DNA from 4 places in the Pseudomonas sp. PGPPP1 genome. Region 1 is predicted to be linked to each of the others. Evidence: predicted binding sites of a transcription regulator. Region 1 holds the regulator's gene; each other region holds the start of a gene.
The links. The regulator FliA, encoded in region 1, starts transcription of late flagellar genes. The targets are predictions, from matches to a motif close to CTAAAGTTTNNNNNNNNNNNGCCGNTAA.
Positions count from the first base shown of each region.

Region 2: the regulator FliA is predicted to act here: its motif matches at 2,419-2,446, upstream of CFE47_RS13340 (flagellin N-terminal helical domain-containing protein).
Region 3: the regulator FliA is predicted to act here: its motif matches at 1,213-1,240, upstream of CFE47_RS04415 (methyl-accepting chemotaxis protein).
Region 4: the regulator FliA is predicted to act here: its motif matches at 1,535-1,562, upstream of CFE47_RS29900 (methyl-accepting chemotaxis protein).

Region 1 covers NZ_NKIG01000033.1:55,723-60,677, forward strand. Annotated here, with positions in the region: gene CFE47_RS26690 (chemotaxis protein CheA) at 1-1,417, opposite strand, end outside; gene CFE47_RS26695 (protein phosphatase CheZ) at 1,429-2,217, opposite strand; gene CFE47_RS26700 (chemotaxis response regulator CheY) at 2,236-2,610, opposite strand; gene fliA (RNA polymerase sigma factor FliA) at 2,777-3,517, opposite strand; gene fleN (flagellar synthesis regulator FleN) at 3,514-4,347, opposite strand; gene flhF (flagellar biosynthesis GTPase FlhF) at 4,452-4,955, opposite strand, start outside.
Region 2 covers NZ_NKIG01000010.1:15,041-19,995, forward strand. Annotated here, with positions in the region: gene fliD (flagellar filament capping protein FliD) at 1-86, opposite strand, end outside; gene CFE47_RS13335 (flagellar protein FlaG) at 169-513, opposite strand; gene CFE47_RS13340 (flagellin N-terminal helical domain-containing protein) at 586-2,337, opposite strand; gene CFE47_RS13345 (ketoacyl-ACP synthase III) at 2,605-3,534, opposite strand; gene CFE47_RS13350 (flagellar hook-associated protein 3) at 3,813-4,955, opposite strand, start outside.
Region 3 covers NZ_NKIG01000001.1:965,326-970,280, reverse strand. Annotated here, with positions in the region: gene CFE47_RS04415 (methyl-accepting chemotaxis protein) at 1-1,145, opposite strand, end outside; gene CFE47_RS04410 (undecaprenyl-diphosphate phosphatase) at 1,365-2,195, shown strand; gene CFE47_RS04405 (DUF1294 domain-containing protein) at 2,192-2,575, shown strand; gene CFE47_RS04400 (MmcQ/YjbR family DNA-binding protein) at 2,564-2,920, opposite strand; gene CFE47_RS04395 (LysR substrate-binding domain-containing protein) at 2,917-3,825, opposite strand; gene CFE47_RS04390 (FMN-dependent NADH-azoreductase) at 3,950-4,561, shown strand; gene CFE47_RS04385 (alpha/beta hydrolase family protein) at 4,803-4,955, shown strand, end outside.
Region 4 covers NZ_NKIG01000048.1:21,400-26,354, forward strand. Annotated here, with positions in the region: gene CFE47_RS29890 (NorM family multidrug efflux MATE transporter) at 1-416, opposite strand, end outside; gene CFE47_RS29895 (LysR substrate-binding domain-containing protein) at 565-1,485, shown strand; gene CFE47_RS29900 (methyl-accepting chemotaxis protein) at 1,662-3,638, shown strand; gene CFE47_RS29905 (YifB family Mg chelatase-like AAA ATPase) at 3,843-4,955, opposite strand, start outside.

The DNA.
Region 1 (4,955 bases):
AGGCTTCGCGCTCTTCCGGGGTTTCCACGCCGTGGTCGACCGCGTTGCGCACCAAGTGGACCAGCGGGTCGGCCAGGGCCTCGACAAGGTTTTTGTCGAGGTCGGTTTCTTCACCCACCAGTTCCAGGTTGATCTCTTTCTTCAATTGGCGCGCCAAGTCGCGAACCAAACGCGGGAAGCGGCCGAAGACTTTCTTGATCGGCTGCATCCGCGTTTTCATCACGGCGGTCTGCAGATCGGCCGTCACCACGTCCAGGTTCGACACGGCCTTTTGCATGGCTTCATCGCCGCTGCTCAGGCCCAGGCGCACCAGGCGGTTACGCACCAACACCAGTTCGCCCACCATGTTCATGATGTCGTCCAGGCGTGCGGTATCCACCCGCACGGTGGTTTCGGCTTCGCTGGCGGCCTTTTCGGCAACCGGAGCCGCTGCGGCACGTGCTGGAGCAGGCGCTGGGGCAGGTGCAGGTTTGGCGGCGACAGGCGCAGCGGCCTTGGCGGCAACCGGAGCCGGCGCGGCAACGGCGGCTGCGGCAGCCGGGGCCACTTCGGTGAACTTGCCCTTGCCGTGCAACTCGTCCAACAGGGACTCGAACTCGTGATCGGAGATCAGGCCGTCGCCGGCCGGCTCAACACTGGCAGCAGGCGCTGCAGCAGTCGCAGCGATTTCCGGCAAGGCGTCGGCCACGAAGGTGCCCTTGCCGTGCAGTTGGTCGAGCAGCGCTTCGAATTCATCGTCGGTAATGTCGGTGCTGGCACTAGCCGCAGGGGCTTCTGGCGCAGCGGCAGTGGCCACCGCATCGGCCGCGAACTGGCCTTTGCCGTGCAACTGGTCGAGCAGGGATTCAAACTCTGCGTCGGTAATGTCTTCGCTGGTCGGTGCCGCAACGGGCGCAGCTGGCGCTTCTGCCTCGGCCTTCACGGCACTGAGGGAGTTGAGCAGCTGTTCGAACTCGCTGTCGGTCACATCCGGCTCTGCTTCAACGACAGCGACCGCCACCTCGACAACCGGCGCGGGCGAGTTGTCGGCAGGTTCCGCCAGGCGCGCCAGGGCGGCCAGCAGTTCCGGGGTGGCCGCAGTGATCGGTGCACGTTCGCGCACTTCGCTGAACATGCCGTTGACTGCATCCAGTGCTTCGAGAATCACGTCCATCAATTCCGAATCAACGTGACGCTCACCCTTGCGCAGGATGTCGAACACGTTCTCGGCGATGTGGCAGCACTCCACCAGCTCATGGAGCTGGAGGAAGCCGGCGCCCCCTTTTACAGTGTGAAAACCGCGAAAAATTGCATTGAGCAGGTTCGCATCATCCGGTCGGCTTTCCAGCTCGACCAGTTGCTCGGACAACTGCTCTAAAATTTCGCCGGCCTCTACAAGGAAATCCTGAAGGATTTCTTCATCGGCGCCGAAGCTCATGTGGGTGCTCCTTAGAAGCCTAAACTGGATAACAGGTCATCAACATCATCTTGACCCGATACAACGTCTTCACGTTTATCGGCATGAATCTGCGGACCTTCACCCTTGGCGAGATGTTTTTGCGGATCTTTTTCCGAGAGGATCGCTTCGCGGTCATGTTCGATGCCGGCAAAACGGTCAACCTGGCCTGCCATGAGCACCAATTTGAGCAAATTGCTTTCCACTTCGGTGACCAGCTGGGTCACGCGCTTGATCACCTGACCGGTGAGGTCCTGGTAATCCTGGGCCAGCAGAATGTCGTTGAGGTTGCTGGAAACCGTGCGGTTCTCCTGCTCGCTGCGAGACAGAAAACCTTCAACCCGACGCGCCAACTCACGAAACTCTTCAGCCCCCACTTCACGGCGCATGAAGCGGCCCCAGTCAACGCTGAGGGCCTGGGCTTCAGTGGCCATGCCGTTGACCAGAGGCGTGGCGTTTTCCACCAGGTCCATGGTGCGATTAGCCGCCGCCTCAGTCAGCCTGACCACATAGGACAGGCGTTCGGTGGCATCCGTAATTTGCGAGATTTCCTCGGCCTGGGGCATGTGCGGGTCAATCTGAAAATTGACGATCGCACTGTGCAGCTCGCGTGTGAGCTTGCCCACTTCCTGGTACAGGCCGCGGTCACGGGTCTGGTTGAGCTCATGGATTAACTGCACCGCGTCGCCGAACTGGCCTTTTTCAAGGCTGTCGACCAACTGGTGAGCATGCTTTTTCAGGGTCGACTCGAAGTCTCCCTGTGATGTTTCTTTATGCTCCATAGCTCCCCCGCGATGGCATTAGCCGTGGATGCGTTCGAAGATTTTCTCGATCTTCTCTTTCAAGGCCAGTGCAGTGAAAGGCTTGACCACGTAACCGTTGACCCCGGCCTGGGCGGCTTCGATGATCTGCTCACGCTTGGCTTCGGCGGTCACCATCAGCACAGGAAGGCTGCGCAGTTTTTCGTCAGCGCGCACGTGGCGCAGCAAGTCGATACCGGTCATGCCCGGCATGTTCCAGTCCGTTACCAGAAAGTCGATGCTCCCGCTGTTGAGGATCGGAATCGCCGTAATGCCGTCATCCGCCTCGACCGTGTTTGTGAACCCAAGGTCACGCAACAGGTTTTTTATGATCCGCCGCATCGTTGAGAAGTCATCAACGATGAGGATTTTCATGTTCTTGTCCAATTCGACCTCCAAGCAGTCTTAAACGCGCCCAGCACCTGGACGCGCCATTTCAATCAACAGGCATTACACAAAAAGGACTGCCGGGGTACCACGGAGCGCCCCCGCGAAAGCCTGCGGCTTCACGGTCTCGTCTGCAGTGTCCCCACACTGCCTGTCAGCGCGCTCGCCACTCTCCCAAACGCCCCCGCAAGCGGGCTGCGCACTGGCTGTGCAACTGGCTGACTCGTGATTCGCTGACCCCCAGGACCTCACCGATTTCCTTGAGGTTCAGCTCTTCGTCGTAGTACAGCGCCAACACCAGTCGCTCACGCTCCGGCAAATTGGCTATCGCGTCCGCCAACGCCCCCTGGAAGCGTTCATCTTCCAGGTCGCGCGACGGCTCAAGATGAGCACTCGCGCCGTCCTCGTGCAGCCCTTCGTGTTCGCCGTCCTGCAAGAGGTCGTCGAAACTGAACAGGCGGCTGCCCAAGGTATCGTTCAAAATCCCGTAGTAATCGTCGAGACTCAATTGGAGTTCGGCCGCAACTTCATGATCTTTAGCGTCGCGACCGGTTTTTGCTTCAATTGCGCGAATTGCATCACTGACCATGCGCGTATTGCGATGCACCGAACGCGGTGCCCAGTCACCTTTACGGACCTCGTCGAGCATCGCACCCCGGATACGGATACCCGCATACGTCTCGAAACTCGCCCCCTTGCTCGCGTCGTATTTGGTCGACACTTCGAGCAGGCCGATCATGCCCGCCTGGATCAGGTCTTCGACCTGGACGCTGGCGGGCAGGCGTGCCAGCAGGTGATAGGCGATGCGCTTGACCAGCGGCGCGTAGCGCTCGATCAACTCGCCCTGGCTGTCACGGGCAGACTTCTTGTACGCGTTGTAGCCGGTCGCTGTCATAGCACGGGTCCTGCGCTCGTCTGATGCACCAATCGCTCGACGAAAAACTCCAGATGCCCCCGAGGGTTGGCGGGCAATGGCCAGGTATCGACCTTCTGGGCAATGGCCTTGAACGCCAGTGCGCATTTCGAACGAGGGAACGCTTCATAGACCGCACGCTGCTTTTGCACGGCCTTGCGCACACACTCGTCATAGGGAACTGCGCCGACATATTGTAAGGCGACATCGAGGAAGCGATCCGTGACCTTGGTCAACTTCGCGAACAGGTTTCGCCCTTCCTGCGGGCTTTGGGCCATGTTGGCCAATACGCGGAAGCGGTTCATGCCGTAGTCACGGTTAAGCAGTTTGATCAGGGCGTAGGCGTCGGTGATCGAGGTGGGTTCATCGCAGACCACCAGCAGGACTTCCTGCGCCGCGCGCACAAAGCTGACCACGGACTCGCCGATCCCGGCGGCGGTGTCGATCACCAGCACGTCGAGGTTGTCGCCAATATCGCTGAACGCCTGGATCAGGCCGGCATGCTGCGCCGGGCTCAGGTGCACCATGCTCTGGGTACCGGAGGCGGCCGGTACGATGCGGATGCCACCCGGGCCCTGGAGCAGCACATCGCGCAGCTCGCAGCGCCCTTCGATGACATCGGCGAGGGTGTGTTTGGGTGTCAGCCCGAGCAGAACGTCGACGTTCGCCAGCCCCAGGTCAGCATCCAGCAGCATGACGCGACGGCCAAGCTCTGCCAGGGCCAGGGACAAATTCACTGACACGTTAGTTTTCCCGACGCCACCTTTGCCGCCGGTCACCGCGATCACCTGTACGGGATGCATGCTGCCCATTTTATTTCTTTACCTTGTCTTGCTTAGACGCAGGCTACATGGCTTGGCCGCGTGTATCTTGCAGACCATCGATGTAGGTACATTTCACGGTGTTCGTCCTGCCCTCAACCCACCCGCTTTGCCGGGTTGTGGTAAAGGTCGGCGAACATATCGGCCATCGCTTCCTCGCTAGGCTCTTCTTGCATTTGCACACTGACTGCACGGCTGACCAACTGATGACGACGCGGCAGATGCAGGTCATCCGGAATCCGCGGGCCATCGGTCAGGTAGGCGACCGGCAATTCGTGGCTGATAGCCAGGCTCAACACCTCGCCAAGGCTCGCGGTTTCATCCAGTTTAGTCAGGATGCAACCGGCCAGCCCGCAACGTTTGTAGCTGTGGTACGCAGCCGTCAGAACCTGTTTCTGGCTAGTGGTTGCAAGCACCAGGTAATTTTTTGACTTGATGCCACGTCCGGCCAGGCTTTCCAACTGCATGCGCAGCGCCGGATCACTGGCTTGCAGGCCGGCGGTATCGATCAGCACCACGCGTTTGCGCAGCAATGGGTCGAGGGCGTTGGCCAGGGACTGGCCCGGATCGACGTGGGTCACCGACACATTGAGGATGCG
Region 2 (4,955 bases), on a different contig from region 1:
GGGGCTTTTTCCGCCGCCACCAGTGCCTTCACAATGCCTTGGGTGTCGTAGCCCGAGCCCGGGCCGGTAATCGTTGAACTCGCCATTTGTTCTTCTCCTGTTCTGTGGCTGCCGCTTTCTTGGCGCAGTGTCGCCTATTCGGCAATCAGAGACATGTTTCGTGCCAACTCAAGCCTTGCTGTCAAACAGCACGCTGCTGGCCTTGCTCAGGTCTTGCGCCAATTTCAGCGCAGTCTCGGATGGAATCTGTCGAATCACTTCACCGCTGTCGGTAGCGATCACTTTGACCACAACACGACCGGTGGAATCGTCGATGGAAAAGTCCAGGTTTCGCTGGGAAGCCTGCACAAATTCACGAATATCGGTCACTGCTTTTTCCAGCGCTTCGCGCGGCGGCTGTGCAGTGCCAGCCTGTGTCGTCTCGGTTGCAGGCAGGGCTTGGGTCGCAGTCGCAACAGCAGCCTGGGCGGTGCCAGCCGGGTAAGACGCGTTCAACTTAATGCTCATGTCCATGTCATCACCTCATAACTGAAAAAACGGAAGGGCACGTAGACGCACCCTTCCGTTATCTAACCGCTACCGATGTTACTGAAGCAGCTTCAGTACAGCGGAGCCCAGCTGGTTAGCCTGGGACAGGATAGCGGTGGATGCTTGTTGCAGAGTTTGTTGCTTGGTCAGTTCAGCGGCTTCGGAAGCGAAGTCGGCGTCCTGTACGCGGCTACGGGCTGCGGTGGAGTTTTCAGTGATGCTTTGCAGGTTGGCCACGGTGCTGTCGAAACGGTTCTGAACCGCACCCAGCTGGGAACGCTGGCTGTCTACTTGCTGGATCGCACCTTCCAGAGCCTGGATGGTTTGCTGAGCGCTGGCAGCGTTCAGGATGCTCAGGTCGGCAACGGTGGTGTCCATTTTGGTAGCGGTGGTCGGTGCAGCAGCGGCAGCGGTCAGACCCAGAGTGGTCAGGCCAGTACCCGCGCTACCATCGGCAACGGTGATGTCCTTGGTGGAGAACAGGTTCAGGGTGTTGTCAGCGTTTTTGCTGGCAGTTACACCGGTGCTGGCGCTGTTGATGGACGACACGATGTCGGCCATGGTGGAGCCCGCGGTGAACTTAACTTCGGTGCCGTTCAGGCTAACCGAAGTAGCGGAAGCCAGTTTGGCTTCGGTAGTACCAGCCGACAGACCCAGTTTAGCTAGTGCACCCGCACCGCCGTTGGCAGCAACACCAGTACCGTTACCCAGTTTGATAGCCTTGCCATCAGCCGAAGCCAGTTGCAGACGACCGTCAGCGGATACCGAAGCGGTAACGCCGAACTTGTTGGCGGTGTTGGAGGTGTTGATTTTGCCAGCGATAGCAGCCAGGTCGTCGTTCGCAGCGAAAGCAACGTTGGTGCCATTGATGTTGATTTCAGCGGCAGCAGCCAGTTTGCCTGGAACAGCAGCAACGTTAGTGGTTACGCCACCACCAGCTGCAGCAGCACCAGCCAGAGTAGTAGCCAGAGCGCCTGCACCAGTAACAGTGATAGCGGAGCCCGAGGTCAGAACCAGATTGCCGCCACCATCGTCAGCAGCAATGGTGCTACCAGCAGCGGTGTTAATTTTAGTTACAACATCGGTCAGCGTATCAGCGGCCAGCAGGTTAACAGCAGTGCCGCCATTGACCGTGATGGTTTCAGCAGTACCAAGAGTGGCACCAACAGCAGCGGTACGGGTGAAAGGCGTGGTGGTGCTGCTAGCCGGTGTGCCACCTGGCAGAACAACAGCATTACCGGTTACGGAAGCCGACAGAGTGGTAGTAGAACCATCCAGCTTAGCTTCGCTGTAAGTACCCTTCAGGCCGGTAGCGCTCAGGTCGCTCATGCCGAAAGAGATAGTTTGGTTAGCGTCAGAACCGATCTGGAAAGCAACGTTCTGGAACGAACCGTCCAGCAGGTTACGACCACCGAAGGTAGTGGTTTGGGCGATACGGGTCAGCTCACCAGATTTAGCGGTGAATTCTTGTTGCAGGGAAGCACGGTCAGCGTCGCTTTTATCACCGTTCGCGGACTGCAGAGCCAGTTCACGCAGACGTTGCAGAATGTTGGTCGACTCTTGCATCGCGCCTTCAGCGGTCTGGGCGATGGAAGTACCGTTGTTGGCGTTGGCGATGGCAACGGTCATGCCTTTAACCTGGGAGGTCAGACGGTTGGCGATTTGCATGCCAGCGGCGTCGTCTTTGGCGCTGTTGATTTTCAGGCCGGAAGACAGGCGAGTCATCGAGGTGCTCAGAGCATCACCGGCTTTGTTCAGGTTTTTCTGAACGGACAGGGAAGTGATGTTGGTGTTTACTGTTAAAGCCATGACGAAATCCTCGTGGGGTTGTTTACTGCGGCTTCCGGCCCTGGCAACCGCCGGGTGTGGCCTAGAGAACCTTCGTAATAGTTATCGTCGTGTGTGCCGGTTGCTTGAGGTTTTTTTTTGATTTTTTTAATGGCGCCGTGCCACCCCTTGCAATTCAAGGGCTTACGCAGGAGCCAAACCCCGGTTTCATTGGCTTTTCTGGCGCCAAATAAAAAACGCCGATGATCTCTCGATCATCGGCGTTTTGTTGTGCCGCCTATTATCGTGTCACGGGCGATAGAGAATCGCCGAGCCCCACGACAGGCCCACACCAAAACCACTGATGGCGACACGCTTCCAGGTGGCGTCCATCACGTGCTTTTCCAGCAACAGCGGAATGCTCGACGACACGGTGTTGCCGGTCTCGACCATGTCCTTGATGAACTTGTCCACCGGCGCATCTTCAAAACGACGCGCCACGGCGTCGACGATGGCCGCACTGCCCTGGTGGATGCAGAACGCATCGATCTCGTCAGCCTTGAGGTCCGACTCATTGAGCAGCTCGTGCAAATGTGCCGGCACTTTAAGCAATGCGAAGTTGAACACCTGGCGGCCGTTCATGAAGAACACGCCATCGCTGACCTTGAGGTGCGGCGCGCCGGAACCGTCGGTGCCGAACTTGGACTTGCCCAGCAACCAGGGAGCGTCTTCGCCCATCCAGGTCGCGGTGGCGGCATCACCGAACAGCATGGTGGTGTTGCGGTCTTCCGGGTCGACGATCTTCGAATACGGGTCGGCGGTGATCAGCAGGCCGTTTTTCAGGCCGGCGGCTTCCATGAAGCCTTTCATCGCGTAGATGCCGTAGACGTAGCCGGAGCAGCCCAGGGAGATATCGAACGCAGCAACGTGGGTCGGCAGGCCCAGTTTGTCCTGGACGATGGCCGCAGTGTGGGGCAAACCCTCTTCATCACCGTTCTGGGTGACGACGATCAGCGCGTCAATGGACTCGCGCTTCAAATCCGGGTTATTGGCAAACAAAGCGTTGACCGCCTCGACACACAGATCGGAGGTTTCCTGCGCAGCTTCCTTGCGCGGCAGGAACGCCGAACCGATCTTGCCAATGATGAATTCTTCATCCTTGGCGAATTTGGCACCCTGGGCGTAGTTATCGATCCCGTCGGCCGGCACGTAACTGGCGATGCTTTTTATGCCAATCATTGTGGCTTCCCAATACTAAATAGCTGGAGATCACCCCGCGAGCTGCCCCGCCGAGTGCTGACAATAAAAGGGGATAACCCCGCAAAAAACTCGCTGAAAGCCGCCCCGTAAAGGCCCTGCGACGACTTATCCTTTTCACACGATACAGTGAAGATGCGCTTTATGACTCACAGGTCACCTAATTGTCTGTGGTTTATGCAAAACCTTCAAACAATTAAGCCGTAGAAACGACAACGGCCCAGCCTGTTTCCAGGCTGGGCCGCTTGAGGTACTGGCGCTTACATCTTGTTGAACAGGCTCAACTGCGAGATTTTCACGAATGCCAGTTGCGACGCCTGCAACATGGTTTGCTGCAAGCTCAGGTTGATCGACGCTTCTGCCAAATCGATGTTCCCTAGCGAACTCATGGTCGAGTCATTGGCGATGCCCAGGCTGGTGTTTTGATCAGCTTGTATATCCAAAGCGTTACCGCGAGCGCCGATTGAACCGCGCACTTGGTCAACCTGCATTTTGGAGTTAGCCAGGTTGCCGATGGAGCGAGCAACCACGTCCTTGAGTTCCTTTTGCGCGGCAGGCTTACCATCTGCCGGTGTTTCAAGGACTTTGCGCAGGTGGCTCAGGGTGTCGAGTACGTTTTCGCTCTTACTGCTGGTGGCACCGATCGTAAAGGAATCGCCGTCTGCCGGGTCGGAAGTAACGCCAAGTTCAACGCCCGCGACGGTAATCGAGGTGGCACCCGTGGCCAAGGTGTCGCTGGCGATGGCCTTGCTGTCCGCTGTGTAAGGCTGCGCATAGACGTTATAGGCACCGCCCGCACCGAACTTGATGACAACACCCGAGTTGGGAAAGGTGCTGGCATACGCCGCCTGGTCAGTCACCGTTCCGCCGGTCAACTGCGCCGTTGTCGAGTTGCTGGGTGTGCGCGAGACACTGAAGGAGTCCGGCTTGAGCGCAAGGGTGAACTCGCGATCCTTCACCAGATCATCCGATGGCGTGCCAGGCAGTACGCCCTCGCCCAGATTGAAACCGATATCGAACTTGACCCCACGCAGGTTGACAGTCGAGGCGCCTTCCTTGGTGGCGTCAAAGGTGCCGTTGCCTTGGATCTCGGAAGTGACGTCCTTACCGGCGCTGTCGGTCACGGTGTACTGGGTGCTGCTGATGAATTTCAGCGAATAGGGCTGGCCGCTGGCAAAGTTGTTGGTGGTACCGGCGGTAATCAGGCCGGCAGAGACTGTCACCTTGTAATCATCGACATCGGGCGGCGTGAGTACACGTGTCGTTTGAGTACGACCTGTATTACCCGAACCTTCGAGGATGGTTTTCGCGGTGTCCCCCATCGACATCGACAGGTTTTCCGCCACCTTCAGGGTCAATGGCGTCTCATCCCCCTGATAGGTGTAGGTACCATCGTTGTTACG
Region 3 (4,955 bases), on a different contig from region 1:
CGGATCACTTCCAGTACGCCGCCAATCTGCGTGCTTTCGCTGGACAGGGTGCGGATTACCTCAACGGCTTGGCTGATGGTGGTGGAGAGCTGGTCGATCTGCTGCAGGCTGCCGTCGATGTTCACTTGGCCTTGTTGCGCCTGGGCCTGGGCATCGCGCATTTCGCTGGCCGCGTGTTCGGCGTTCTTGGCCACGTCCTGCACGCCGTAGGTGACTTCGTTGATGGCAGTGGCCACCAGCTCCATCTGTTGCGACTGCTGTTGGCTACGGTCGTGGGCCTGGGTGGCGTTGTTGCCCAGCTCCATGGAGGATTGGCCCAGTGCGTTGGCGCACACCTGCAACTGGCTGACCACTTGGCGTAGCTTGGCGGTGAAACTGTTGAAGTGGTGGGAGAGCTGGGTGATTTCATCCCGGCCGTGGGTGTCGAGGCTGCGGGTCAGGTCGCTTTCGCCACTGGCGATGTTGCCCATCGCGCTCACCGCCGCCTGCAGCGGGCGCACGATGCTGCGGGCGATCAGCGCCACCAGCAACGCCATGATTGCGGCGATAACCAGGCCCATCAAGGACGCATTCCAGACTTGCCCCCTGAACTCGGCCTGCACGTCATCCACGTACACGCCGGAACCGATGATCCAGCCCCAGGGTTCGAACAATTGGATATACGAGGTCTTGGCCACCGGGGCGTCTGCGCCCGGCTTGGGCCAGCGGTAATTTACGACGCCCGCGCCCTTGGCCTTGGCCAGCAGCACGAATTCGTTGAACACCGCAAACCCATCCGGGTCGCGGATGGCCGAAAGGTTCTGGCCGTCCAGCTTTGGGTTGGCTGGATGCATGATCATCACGGGAGTGAGGTCGTTGATCCAGAAGTAGTCGTCATGGTCGTAGCGCAACCCACGCACCGCACTCAGGGCTTGTTTCTGCGCCGACTCGCGGGTCATGACGCCGCTGGTTTCGAGGCCGTGATAAAACGTCAGGATCCCGCTGGCGGTCTGCACCACGTGTTGGGTCTGTTGGCGCTTGGCCTGGTAAAGGTCGCCGTGAATCTGCTTGAGCATCAGCAAACCCAGGGCCAGCAGCATCAGAACGGCGACTATCAGGATCAGCCAGAGACGGCGGCTGATCGACATACTGCGCAAACTGTTCATCGTCCTGTCACTCCATGCTTTTTATAATTGTGGGCGCTGCATCGACTTTTCCCGCGTGTCTGATAGGCTTTCGGCCTGAAATCGGGAAACCTGAGTACTGTCTGATTTCTCACGGAATTTTCCGTACCGGCGTTGAGTTCCAACACCGGGTCTTGTCGTCAGTGAACCACTAAAAAAGATTATCGAGGCATGCCAATGAGCATGACCTTTGGGGGAAGCATGGATTTTTGGACCGCCATACAGGCATTGATTCTTGGCGTGGTGGAGGGGCTCACGGAGTTCCTGCCGATCTCCAGCACCGGCCACCAGATCATCGTTGCCGACTTGATCGGGTTCGGCGGCGAGCGCTTCGAGGCGTTTAACATCATTATCCAACTGGGTGCGATTCTCGCGGTGGTCTGGGAGTTTCGCCGCAAGATCCTGGACGTGGTCATCGGCTTGCCGACCCAGCGCAAGGCCCAGCGCTTCACGGTTAACCTGATCATCGCGGTGTTGCCGGCAGTGGTGCTGGGGGTGATTTTCGCCGACCTGATCAAGCATTACCTGTTCAACCCGATCACCGTGGCTGCGGCGCTGGTGGTGGGCGGCATCATCATGCTGTGGGCCGAGCGTCGCCAGCACCGGACGCACGCTGAAACCGTCGACGAGATCACCTGGAAAGATGCAATCAAGATCGGCTTTGCCCAGTGCCTTGCGATGATTCCGGGCACTTCGCGTTCCGGCGCGACGATCATCGGCGGCCTGCTGTTTGGCCTGTCGCGCAAGACCGCCACCGAGTTCTCGTTCTTCCTGGCCATGCCGACCATGGTCGGTGCGGCGGTGTATTCGGGCTACAAGTACCGCCACCTGTTCCAGCCGGATGACCTGCCGGTGTTTGCCATCGGTTTTGTCACCTCGTTCATCTTCGCGATGATCGCGGTCAAGGCCTTGCTCAAGTTCATCGCCAGCCACAGCTATGCAGCGTTTGCCTGGTACCGGATCGCGTTCGGCTTGGTGATCCTGGCCACGTGGCAGTTTGGCTGGATCGACTGGACTGCGGTCAAGCCATGAGCATCCAGTACCCACGCTTGAAAGCGGCGATCTTTGTGCTGCTGTGCGCTGCGCCGCTGACGGGGTCGGTATTGGTGTGGCTGCGCGGTGAGACCATCATTCCGTTGGCGGCCTATGGGGTGGTCAGCCTGATAGCGTTCTTCCTGTATTGGAGCGACAAGCGCAAGGCGCAGACTGACCGCTGGCGCACCCCGGAAAACATCTTGCACGCCGTGGAGTTGGCGGGCGGTTGGCCGGGGGCGTTGATTGCCCAGCAGGTGTTCCGGCACAAGACGCGCAAGGTGTCTTACCAGGTGCTGTTCTGGGTGATTGTGCTGTTGCATGAGGTGTTCTGGCTCGACCAGTTATTCCTCGGCGGTACCCTGTTGTCAGTCCTCTAGCAATAAACCGATCTGCGTGCGCTTGGGCAGTTTGCTCACCACCAACTGGTGGGAGCGCTGCAGCAGGCCACGCAACTCCTCAGCGCCCAGTGGGTAGGGCGTGTCCATGATGATCCACTGCGCGCGTGCCAAGTAGGGCGCCGGGTGGATGCCTGGGCGGTCCACGTGGCCCAGGAACAGCTCCTTGTCGACCTTGAACGCCAGCGAATCGCCGCGCAGGCCCTGCAGGGCAAACATCTTGTTGCCGGCAATCGAGAACACACGTACGCCGCCCCACTTATAGTCTTCGCGCGCGCCCGGCAGGCTCAGGCAGAAACGGGCGACTTGGTCTTCGGTCATTTTCATAGCAAACGGTCTCCGCAGCCTTTGAAGCCTTCTTCCAGGTAGTCGATCCAGGCACGAATGGCCGGCAGAACGCCGCGCCGATGCGGGTACACGGCCTGCAACCAGCCGCCCGGCAACGACCATTCCGGCAGCAGTTGCACCAACTGGCCCCTGGCGAGTTCTTCTTCGCAATACATCATCGGCAGTACGGTAAAGCCCAGGCCCATGATCGCGCTGGCCTTGCGTACGATGAAGTCGTCGATGCCCAGGCGGGCCTCCATCACCAGTTCATGGGGGTTGCCCTGCGGGTCGAGAATGCGCTGGTGCACCATGCGGTCGGCCTCCAACGCGCCGAGCACCGGTAACTGCCGCAGATCATCGAGGGTGTCGATCTGCTTGTCGTGCATAAAGATGGGGCTGGCCACCAGCACCGTTTGGGCGCGGCGCAAGCGCTTGGTCACCAGCAGTGGGTCCTCATCCCCCAGCTCGCGTACGCGCAGGGCCACGTCAATGCCTTCGGCAACCAGGTCGACACGGCGGTTGACCAAGGTCATCTCCAGTTGCACCTGGGGATGGGCGGCGAGAAACCCCGCCACCAACTCCGGCAGGATGTGCTGGGCCATGCCCACCGGACAGCTGACCCGCAGTCGCCCACGGGGCTCGCTGGACATGCTGGCCACGGCCTCATCGGCCATTTCCGCTTCCAGCAACATCGCTTGGCAATGGCGCAGGTAACGCTCGCCGACGGCGGTGAGGGTGAGTTGGCGGGTGGTGCGTTGCAGCAGGCGTGCGCCGAGGCGTTCTTCCAGCTCGGCAATACGCCGCGAGAGGCGCGACTTGGGAATCCCCAGCAGTCGCCCGGCGGCCGCGAAGCCGCCGGCTTCGACGACTTTGGCGAAATAGTAGAGGTCGTTGAGGTCTTGCATGGTCAACCTATTGTCCTGTCAGTGGGACAAACTATCGCATTTAAGCCGCCTTATCGGCTATTGGTTTCATGCGTAGGATTGGCTCATCTGATCGCCACTGACGATCCTACCCCGGAGAACTCAAATGAAACTGTTGCATATCGATTCCAGCATCCTCGGCGACAACTCGGCTTCCCGTCAGCTCAGCGCGGGCGTAGTGAAGGCTTGGCAAGCGGCTGAGCCGGGTGTGCAAGTGACCTACCGCGACGTGGCCGCCGAAGGCATCAACCACTTTTCCGGCGCGACCCTGGGCGCCCTGGGTACTCCGGCTGAACAGCGCAGCGCTGCGCAGCAGCAAGAAGCCGAGCTGAGTGCCAAGACCCTGGCCGAATTCCTCGCCGCCGACGCCGTGGTTATCGCTGCGCCGATGTACAACTTCACCATTCCAACCCAATTGAAAGCCTGGATCGACCGCATCGCGGTTGCCGGCCAAACCTTCCGCTACACCGAAGCCGGCCCGGAAGGCCTGTGCGGCAACAAGAAAGTCATCATCGTGTCGACGTCGGGCGGCCTGCACGCCGGCCAAGCCACCGGTGTGGCCCATGAAGACTACTTGAAAGTGCTGCTGGGCTTCCTTGGCATCACCGATATCGAATTTGTGCGTGCCCACGGCCTCGCATACGGCGATGAGTTCCGCACCAAGTCCCTGAGCGACGCCAACGTACTCATCAACGAACAACTGTTCGCGGCCGCGTAAAGCTTATGTAAAACAGCGCTTGTCCCCGTTTCATTCTGAAACAGGGCGTCTAAACTCTGTATTCTGATCGCCTCAAAACGACCGGACTACGGAGTTTTTTCGTTTACCCGCTGTCATTACTTTGGCCCAGGTTATGCACGCATGGGTTTACCACCCGGTGCGAGTACCTTGAACCATGGACTTTTCAACCAGACATGCCGCAGATGTTGAACGTGGGCACGCTACAAAGGTGGACATCCTCATGATGCGTCTTTGTGCAGTTGTGGTTCTTTCCCTCCTGGGCGGCCTGGTTTCAGTGCACGCCGCGCCGGCACCGCACCCGCATTGGAGTGTGGGCTTCCATCGCATGACGTTTCTCGATCCGCTGGATTTGCAGCCGATGAAAGCCATTGCG
Region 4 (4,955 bases), on a different contig from region 1:
GCGAACGGCAGGATCGTCAGGAATTGTCCCGCCGAATGCACGTTGGTTTCGGTCTGGCCAAACATCAACAGCAGCGGCTTGAGGTTCCACAGCAGCAAGCCGGCGGCCAGGGCCATCAGCCAGGCGAGCCACAGCCCCGCCTGGGTCAGACGGGTGGCGCCCTCAATGTCGCCTGCGCCATGACGGATCGCCACCAGGGTGCCCACGGCAGCGATCACGCCGATGCAGAAGATCGACACGAACGAATAACTGGCCGCGCCCAGGCCGCCACCGGCCAGGGCTTCAGGGCTCAGGCGCGCCATCATCAGGGTGTCGGTCAGCACCATCAGCATGTGCGCCAACTGTGAGGCAATCAACGGCCCCGACAGCCGTAGAATGGCCCAGAGTTCGGTACGTGCCGGATGCTGCATGATCATCACGCTCAAATAGTCAGAGGGTTGTGGAAGGGTTGATTCTCGGCGCTCCCAGCGCTTCGCACAAAGGGATAAAAGCGATCGTCAGCATGACTAAAACTCATGTATGTGAATCTGATAGGGTGCGGTATTGCTCTGTAGGAATTTTCAGATGTCTCGTCGTCTTCCTCCGCTTTATGCCCTTCGCGCATTTGAGGCGGCTTCTCGGCACAACTCATTCACCCGTGCAGCAGAAGAACTGTCGATTACCCAAAGCGCGGTAAGCCGGCATATCCGTACGCTGGAGGAGCATTTCGCCTGCCGTCTGTTCCAGCGCAGCGGGCGTACTCTGCAACTCACCGAGGCCGCTCGCCTGCTGTTGCCCGGCGTGCGTGAGGGGTTCGCCGCGCTGGAGCGCGCCTGCCATACCCTGAACGCCGAAGATGACATCCTGCGCATGAAGGCGCCGTCCACACTGACCATGCGCTGGTTGCTGGCGCGGCTCAGCCGATTTCGGGCAGTGCAGCCGGGCAATGAGGTGCAACTCACTAGCGCCTGGATGAGCGTGGACGAAGTCGACTTCAACCAGGAGCCGTTCGACTGCGCAGTGCTGCTGAGCTACGGGCATTTTCCGGCGGACTGGGAGGCCTGCTACCTGTTCCCCGAATTATTGATCCCCGTGGGCGCGCCGAACCTGTTGGAAGACGGCCCCTGGGATGCCGAGCGCCTGGCAACCGCCGAGTTGCTGCACCCCACGCCGGATCGCCGCGATTGGCGCAACTGGCTGGAGCGCATGGGCCTGTCATCGCAGATATCGCTCAAGGGCGGGCAAGTGTTCGATACCCTGGAATTGGGCATGATCGCCGCTGCGCGGGGTTATGGCGTGTCCATGGGGGATTTGCTGATGGTGGCCGAAGACGTTGCCCAGGGACGGCTGAGCCTGCCTTGGCCGACCGCTGTTGCCAGTGGGGAAAACTATTACCTGGTGTGGCCGAAAACCCGCCCCGGCGGCGAGCGATTGCGCCGGTTGGCGGACTTTCTTCAAGGTGAAGTCAAGGCGATGGAGCTGCCTGCGGTCGAGCGCCTCGACTGAGTGCCTGTGACCGTTCGTGCAATCGTTTGCGCGATAACCCTGTGATTCGCTCAAGTATTGATCGCGCGCGCCGAAGTAGGTGTGTTGGAACCATCGTGCACCAACGCTTCCCACTAGATAATTTGCCGAGTAGCGCTATGAGATCAGGATGATCCTGGCCTCGGCCAGGAGCTGTCATGTCTCAACCTCGCGCTCGGATCGCCTCCCAGCTAGGCCTCGCGTTAGCCGTGATTCTGGCTGTCGTTATCAGCGGCAGTACCGTGTTTGCCTTGCGTTCCCTCGACTCCGCCAACCTCGATACCCGAGAGGAACACCTGGCCAGCGAGGCGCGCTTGCTCGCCGACCAACTCAATACCTTCCACAGCACCTTGCGCGAGAGCACCCAGCGTTTGAGCGGGTTGTTTGAAAAGCGCTTTGGCGCCGGTTTGAGTGTGCGTGCGGACCAGCCGGTGACGGTGGCAGGCGTGCAGACCCCAAGCCTGTATTTGGGCAGCGATGTGTTGAACAACGATTTCGATGAGGTCGATGAGTTCAAGGACAACTCGGGCGGCGTAGCCACTGTGTTTGTGCGCAATGGCGAGGACTTTATTCGCGTCAGCACTTCGCTGACCAAGCAGGACGGCAGCCGCGCGATCGGCACTGCGCTGGATCACCAGCACCCGGCCTATCAACGTTTGCTGGGCGGGCAAGGCTACGTTGGCCGCGCGGTGCTGTTCGAACGCTCTTACATGACCCAATACACACCGGTGCGCGATGCTGCTGGCAAGGTCATTGCGGTGCTGTTTGTCGGCTTCGACTATACCGATGCGCAGAACGCCCAGTTCGACAACCTCAAGCGGTTCCGTATCGGCAAGACCGGCTCCTTGGCGTTGCTGGATGAGCAAAAGCATTGGCTGGTGCCGCCGGCGGGCGTGCAGGCGTTGGACCCGGCGATCCCACTGATGCTCGACCTGGCAAAAACGCCGGGCAAGGGGCGCTTCTGGAGTGACAAGAACGAAGATTTCTACAGTGTCTCGGTGCCGTTCGAAGGGGGCCCGTGGTCGGTCGTAGCGAGCATGCCGAAGTCGGAGATCCGCGAAGTGACGTGGGCGGTGGGCATCCGCCTGGTGATCGGTAGCGTACTGGCGATGTTGTTCGCGGTGGGTGCCGCGGTCTGGCTGCTGCGCAGCAAATTGCAGCCCTTGAGCGACCTGGTGCGTCAGGCCGAGGCGTTGGGCGCGGGCGACCTGAGCGTACGTCTGAATGTTTCCAGCCATGATGAAATCGGCCAGTTGGCGCGCAGCTTCAACCAGATGGGTGAGGCGCTGTCGACCATGGTCTCGCATATTCGCAAGGCGGCCGAAGAGGTCAACAGCCGGGCAAAGGCGTTGTCCGGGTTGTCCGGTGGTGCGTATGAAGGCATGGAGCAGCAATCCGGTGAAATCACCAGCATGGCCGGCGCGGTGGAGGAGTTCAGCGCCACCTCGTTGAATATCGCCGACAACATGGGCAACACCGAACGCTTGGCACAGGAAAACGCCCAGCAAACCCGTATCGGCCGCACGTCGATGCAAGAGGCGTCGTCGTCCCTGGAGCACATCGCCACGGCGCTCAATAGCACCGCCACGGTGATCAACACGTTGGGCCAGCGCTCCCAGGAAATCGGCGGGATCGTCGGTGTGATTACTTCCATCGCCGAGCAGACCAATTTGCTTGCGCTGAACGCCGCGATCGAGGCAGCGCGTGCCGGTGAGCAAGGCCGCGGGTTTGCAGTGGTTGCTGACGAAGTGCGCAACCTGGCGTCGCGCACTCGCCAAGCCACCGACGAAATCTCCGGAATGATCCAGAGCATCCAGCAGGAAACCGGTAACGCCATTACCACGATGGAACACGGCAATGTGCTGATGCAGGAGGGGCTGTCGCGCAACGCAGACGTGGCTTCGGCCCTGGCGCGCATTGACGAACAAAGTCGTTCGGCAGGGCAGCAATTCGCCGCCATCACCACCGCCACCCACGAGCAGAGCAGCACCGCGACCTTGCTGAGCAGCAACTTGCAGAGTATTGCGTTGGCCAACAGTGAGCAGCGTGAAGTGGTGTCGAATTTGGCGATTACGGCCAAAGAGTTGGAAACGTTGGCGGCGGGCTTGCGTCAGGAGGTAGACCGCTTCCGCTGACGCGCCTCGGATCGAGTTTTTATAGCAACGAAGCGCGATAGCGCTGTAGTGAGCGGGCTTGTCCCGCGCTGGGCTGCGAAGCGGCCCTAAACCCAGACTACTCGGTTTTCCTGAAACGCCGCGGCGACCCTATTGGGGCCGCTGCGCAGCCCGGCGCGGGGCAAGCCCGCTCACTACGGGCATGCGATCTTTTGCTGGCCAGGCTTAAGTAATCGCCGCCGGGCGGTATTGCAGGGCCTCTTGCAGATGGTGGCGAGCGATGGCGGCAGCTTGCTCCAAGTCTGCCAAGGTGCGCGCCACTTTCAACAGTCTGTGAGCCGCCCGCAGCGACAGCGTCAGCCGTTCACAGGCGGCCTCCAGCCAGCCTTCATCGATCTTCGACAGCTGGCAGTGCTTGCGCAGCCCGGGTAGGTCCAGGAATGCATTGGCGCAGCCTTGGCGCCGTAGCTGGCGTTCACGGGCGTCGGCCACGAGTTTTGATGCACTCGCCGTATCGTCACCGGCCTGCGGTGTTGGGTTCAGCGCAGTGCTCTCCCGTGCAACGGTCAGGTGCAGGTCGATGCGGTCCAGTAGCGGCCCGGAAAGCTTGTTGCGGTAGCGCTGGATCTGCTCCGGCGTACAGCGACAGCGCCCGCTGGGCTCACCCAAGTAGCCGCAAGGGCATGGGTTCATCGCCGCCACCAGTTGAAAGCGTGCCGGGAAACTCACCCGGTCGCGTGCGCGGGAAATCACGATATGGCCTGACTCCAACGGCTCTCGAAGCACCTCCAACACCTTGCGATCAAACTCCGGCAACTCATCCAGAAACAGCACGCCGTGATGGGCCAGGGTAATTTCCCCCGGTTGGGGTTTTGATCCGCCGCCCACCAATGCGGGCCCTGATGCTGAGTGGTGGGGCTGGCGAAAGGGTCGATGGGGCCAGTGGCTCAGCGGCGCGAGGCTGACTACGGACTGAATCGCCGCCACTTCCAACGCCTCCTGCTCGCTCAGCGGTGGCAGCAAGCCCGGCAAGCGGCTGGCGAGTAGGGTCTTGCCGGTTCCCGGCGGCCCGCTGAATAGCAGGTTGTGTGCGCCTGCCGCCGCAATCAGCAGTGCGCGCTTGGCGGCTAGCTGGCCCTGTACTTCACTCAAGTCCGGATAAGGCTTGTTTAGATACAGCAAACCATCGGACTTGTAAGGCTCTATCGGCTGATGTCCGTTCAGGTGCGCGACCACCTGTAGCAGGTGGTCCACCGCAATGACTTTCAAGCCCGACGCCAGGCACGCTTCTTCGGCATTGGCACGGGGCACTATCACGGTGCGCCCGGCCTTGCGCGC